DNA from 2 places in the Rhizobium beringeri genome. Region 2 is predicted to be linked to the other one. Evidence: riboswitches for the same ligand, from Rfam matches in the RefSeq annotation. Region 2 holds a riboswitch; the other holds the start of a gene.
The links. Region 2 has a riboswitch for S-adenosylmethionine ahead of metA (homoserine O-acetyltransferase MetA). Riboswitches for the same ligand answer to the same signal wherever they lie in the genome.
Positions count from the first base shown of each region.

Region 1: it holds a riboswitch for S-adenosylmethionine, as region 2 does, so the genes downstream of both, ELH03_RS01025 (O-succinylhomoserine sulfhydrylase) here and metA (homoserine O-acetyltransferase MetA) in region 2, are expected to answer to the same signal.

Region 1 is NZ_SILG01000001.1:187,943-190,408, forward strand. It holds gene ELH03_RS01025 (O-succinylhomoserine sulfhydrylase) at 309-1,493, opposite strand; SAM riboswitch at 1,536-1,614, opposite strand; gene ELH03_RS01030 (2'-deoxycytidine 5'-triphosphate deaminase) at 1,688-2,466, shown strand, end outside.
Region 2 is NZ_SILG01000001.1:4,199,656-4,202,121, forward strand. It holds gene ELH03_RS20935 (aldose epimerase family protein) at 1-47, opposite strand, end outside; gene metA (homoserine O-acetyltransferase MetA) at 273-1,196, opposite strand; SAM riboswitch at 1,244-1,321, opposite strand; gene ELH03_RS20945 (ABC transporter ATP-binding protein/permease) at 1,434-2,466, shown strand, end outside.

The sequences.
Region 1 (2,466 bases), 4.0 Mb from region 2:
GCCCTGTCCGTCAAGAAACGGAACAATTATCATCGCTAAAACGGCCGTGATCCGAAGGGTTTTCGATCGTTAAGCCTAATTGTCAGTGTTAATTCCGTTTCGGAACGCCGCGGCGGGCAAACTTGTTCCGCGGTTCCGCGGGCTGATCCGACCGAACCCTAAGCATGTCGCGCAAAAGTTTGCAGCGGTTTTGCGATAACGACATGCGTAAAAACAAAAACTAAAGCGCGAGGAGCGAATTGCGACGCGCTTTAGTGAGGTCCGGCACGGCCGAACCCCAGATGAGGTCCGGCCGCCTTTATCCTAGATCAGGCCGAAACCTTGGCAAGCGCCCGCGCGAAATCCTCGATCAGGTCATCGGTATCCTCGATGCCGGCCGAAAGGCGGACCGTGCCAGGCGAGATGCCGAGTTCGGCGCGTGCCTCTTCCGTCAGGTTCTTGTGCGTCGTCGTCGCCGGATGGGTGATCAGGCTCTTGCTGTCGCCGAGATTGTTGGAGATCTTGACGATCTCCAACGCGTTCTGCAGCGCAAAGGCCGCATCCTTGCCGCCCTTCAGCTCGAAGGCGACCAGCGTCGAGCCGCCGGTCATCTGCTTGGCGATGATATCGGCCTGCGGATGGTCCTTGCGGCCGGGATAGATCACCTTGGCGACCTTGCCTTGCTCAGCCAGGAAATCAGCGATCTTCGCCGCATTCTCGGTCTGCTGGCGCACGCGCAGCGGCAGCGTCTCGATGCCCTTCAGCAAAGTCCAGGCATTGAACGGCGACATCGCCGGACCGGTATGGCGGAAATAGTCGTGCAGGTTCTCGTCGATCCATTCCTTGTCGGAAAGCACGACGCCGCCGAGGCAGCGGCCCTGGCCGTCAATATGCTTGGTGGCGGAATAAACGACGATATGGGCGCCGAGCTCCAACGGCTTCTGGAAGAGCGGTGTCGCAAAGACGTTGTCGACGACGACCTTGGCGCCGATCTGGTTGGCGAGCTTGGCGACACCGGCGATATCGATCACTTCGAGCGTCGGGTTGGTCGGGCTTTCCAGGAAGAACACCTTGGTCTTCGGCGTGATCGCCTTTTCCCAGTTTGCGAGATCCCGGCCGTCGATCAGCGTGCATTCGATGCCGTACTTCGGCGCCAGCGTCTCGACGACCCAGCGGCAGGAGCCGAACAGGGCGCGCGCCGCGACGATATGATCGCCTGATTTCAGCTGGCAGAGGATCGCCGCGGTGACGGCGGCCATGCCGGAAGCGGTGGCGCGGGCGTCTTCGGCGCCTTCGAGCATGCACATACGCTTTTCGAACATGTCGTTGGTGGGGCTGCCGTAGCGGGCGTAGATGAAGCCCTCCGTCTCGCCCTTGAAGCGGGCTTCGGCCGCCTCCGACGTCTCGTAGACGAAACCTTGCGTGAGATAGATTGCCTCGGACGTCTCGCCATATTGCGAACGCAGCGTGCCACCGTGGACGAGTTGGGTTGCCGGGCGCCAGGTCTTGCTCATGCCATCACCTTCACATAACAAAAAAACCGGTCGCAAAAGCAGACCGGTTTCAACCCGGTCTTTTTAGCCACTTGTTTAACGTGGCTGCAAGCCGACCGGCCAAATCACCACGGGATAATTCTGCAATACTGCTGTTAGCTGCTTGCGTCAATTCCCCGAGTTTGGTTTTGTCGGCGGCAAATGATGGATGAGGCATGATGGCTCGCGAAACGGGAATTCTGGCGGATCGCGCGATCTCCGCGCTGTTCGAAACGGGGCGTCTGATCTCCGAGAGGGAGCTGGACCGCGACCAGATCCAGCCGGCAAGCCTCGACCTGCGCTTGGGCGGCAAGGCTTTTCGCGTGCGCGCCAGCTTCATGCCGGGCCCCTCGCATCTGGTTTCCGACAAGCTCGACCGGCTGAGCCTGCACGTGATCGACCTGTCCGAAGGCGCGGTGCTCGAAACCGGCTGCGTCTACATAGTGCCGCTGATGGAGAGCTTAGCGCTGCCGGTCGACATGTCGGCCTCGGCCAATCCGAAGAGCTCGACCGGGCGCCTTGATATCTTCACCCGCGTCATCACCGATTACGCCCAGGAATTCGACAAGATCCCGGCAGGCTATGCCGGCCCGCTCTATCTCGAAATCAGCCCGCGCACCTTCCCGATCGTCGTGCGCCGCGGCTCACGCCTGTCGCAGATTCGTTTCCGCGTTGGCCAGGCGCTGCTCGGCGAGCCGGAACTTTTGAAGCTGCACGAGAGCGAGACGCTGGTCGCCAGCAAGCTGCCGAACGTATCAGGCGGCGGCATCGCCCTGTCGATCGACCTTGCCGGAGACAAGGACGGCCTGATCGGTTATCGCGGCAAACATCACACTGCCGTCGTCGACGTCGACAAGAAGGCCGAGCACGACCTCTTCGATTTCTGGGAACCGCTCCACAGCCGCGGCCGTAACGAGCTGATCCTCGATCCCGATGAGTTCTATATCCTCGTCTC
Region 2 (2,466 bases):
CCCGCCTTCGTCTGCCCGAAAACGTCCCGCTCCAACTTATCCGACATGATCGACCGTCCATTCTATCTCTGCTGCAAATTCCTCAATTCGGAATAGATTTGAGGAATTTGCAGCGATTCAAAGTGCATTGCACGTCCGATGAAGACGCGCGGTGTGGTGGGGTTCAGGACAGGAACCTGCCCGCATTTGCTTCAATCCGCAACCGGCGGATTAGAAAGAAAATGCCGCAGCGGTGATGCGGCGGCACCGGCTCGAGGCGCGATCGGCAACGGTCAGAGGTCCGTGCCGATCTCTTCCACATCAAAGGGCGTCGTCTGGTAGATTTCGTTGATCCAGTTGCCGAACAAGAGATGCGCATGGCTGCGCCAGCGGTTCTGCGGCGCAAGCGCCGGATCATTATGCGGGAAATAATTGTGCGGCATCTTGATCGGCACGCCGGCATCGACGTCGCGAAAATACTCGTCGGAAAGCGAGGTGGAATCATATTCGACATGGTTGAACATGTAGAGCCGCCGGCCCTTCTTCTCATGCACGAGACACACGCCCATCTCGGCCGATTCCATCAGGACCTCCAGGCTTTCGGATTTCTCGATATCGGCGCGGCGCACTTCGGTCCAGCGCGACACCGGCACTTCGAAATTGTCGGAAAAGCCGTTGAGATAGATGGACGAAGGCTTCAGGTTGCGATGGCGGTAAACCCCGAAGGCCTTCTCTTTCAGCTCATATTTCGGAACGCCGTGGAAATGATAGATCGCCGCCATCGCGCCCCAGCAGACGTTCATCGTCGAATGGACATTTGTTTCCGTCCAGTCGAGAATCTCCTGCATCTCCGCCCAATAGGTGACGTCCTCATAGGGCAAAAGCTCGATCGGCGCCCCGGTGATGATGAAGCCGTCGAACTTGCGGTGCTTTACCTCCTCCCAGGTCTGGTAGAAGGCAAGCAGATGATCTTCGGACGTGTTCTTCGCCTTGTGGCCGCCGATACGGATGAGCGACAGTTCCACCTGCAGCGGCGAGGCGCCGACGAGACGGGCCATCTGCAGTTCGGTCTTGATCTTGTTCGGCATGAGGTTGAGCAGCCCGATCTGCAACGGTCGGATATCCTGACGGATCGCCAACGTCTCGGTCATCACCCGCACACCTTCCTGAACCAGGGTTTCGAAGGCGGGCAGCGTATCGGGGATCTTGATGGGCATTGCGGTCACTCGATCAAAAACAAAAACCGGCGGCGAAAAAAATCGCTACCGGTCCGCACGCGGCCCTTTAGCGACTTTTTTAACGTGGCTGCAAGCCGGCCGGCCAAATCACCACGGAGCGCTTTAATTAGACCCAGTCGGGTCGCGAATCAACTGTCGACTGCAGTCAAGTGACCTCTGCCGCATCATCACAGTTTAATGAATGATAGAATCTGTTGATAGACCCGTAACGCCACCATGTTATTTATAGGGGCATGGGCGATTTGGAAAAGCGTAATGGCAGATAAAATCGAGGGGAGGCCGGGCATCCGGAGGCAGGATAGGGTAGGGTATGATTTCAGCCTGACATATCGCCTCGGCGTCATGTTCTCAGCATTCTGGAATTCGGACGTGCGTGGCAGGGTGCTGTTTCTGGCGACCGTGCTGATCCTCGTTATCCTGGCGACGTCCTACGGCCAGGTCATTTTGAACGAGTGGAATGCTCCCTTCTATGACTCGCTGGAGCGCCGCGACCTCGGCGAATTCTTCCACCAACTTGAAATCTTCGCGATGATCGCCGGCACACTGCTGCTGCTCAACGTGCTGCAGGCCTGGCTGAACCAGATGACCGCGCTCTATATGCGCGAAGGCCTGTCACGCGATCTCGTCGACCAGTGGCTGAAGCGCAAGCGGGCGCTGCGGCTTGCCTCCAGCGGCCTGATCGGCGTCAATCCGGACCAACGTCTGCACGAGGATTCCCGCAACCTTGCCGAAAGCACGACAGGATTGGTTCTCGGCCTGCTGCAGTCGACCATTCTCCTGGTGAGCTTCATCGGCGTGCTCTGGGAGCTTTCGAGCGGCTTCATCTTCCGCATCAGCGGCCACAGCTTCTCCATTCCGGGCTACATGGTCTGGGCGGCGATTTTCTATGCCGCTTCCGCCTCGGTGCTGAGCCAGGTCGTCGGCCGCAAGCTGGTCAAGCTCAATGCCGACCGTTTCTCGAAGGAGGCCGAGCTTCGCTTCACGCTGATGCACGCCAATGAGAACATGCCGGCGATCACTGTCGCTCGCGGCGAGGAGAACGAGCGCCGGCGCATCAACACCGACATCAGCTCGGTACTGACAGTCGTCAAGCGGCTCGCCATGGCCAATACCAATCTCACCTGGGTTTCAGCCGGCTACGGCTGGCTGGTAATCGTCATCCCGATCATCGTTGCCGCCCCCGCTTATTTCTCCGGCGGCCTCACCCTCGGCCAGCTGATGATGTCCGTCGGCGCCTTCAACCAGGTCA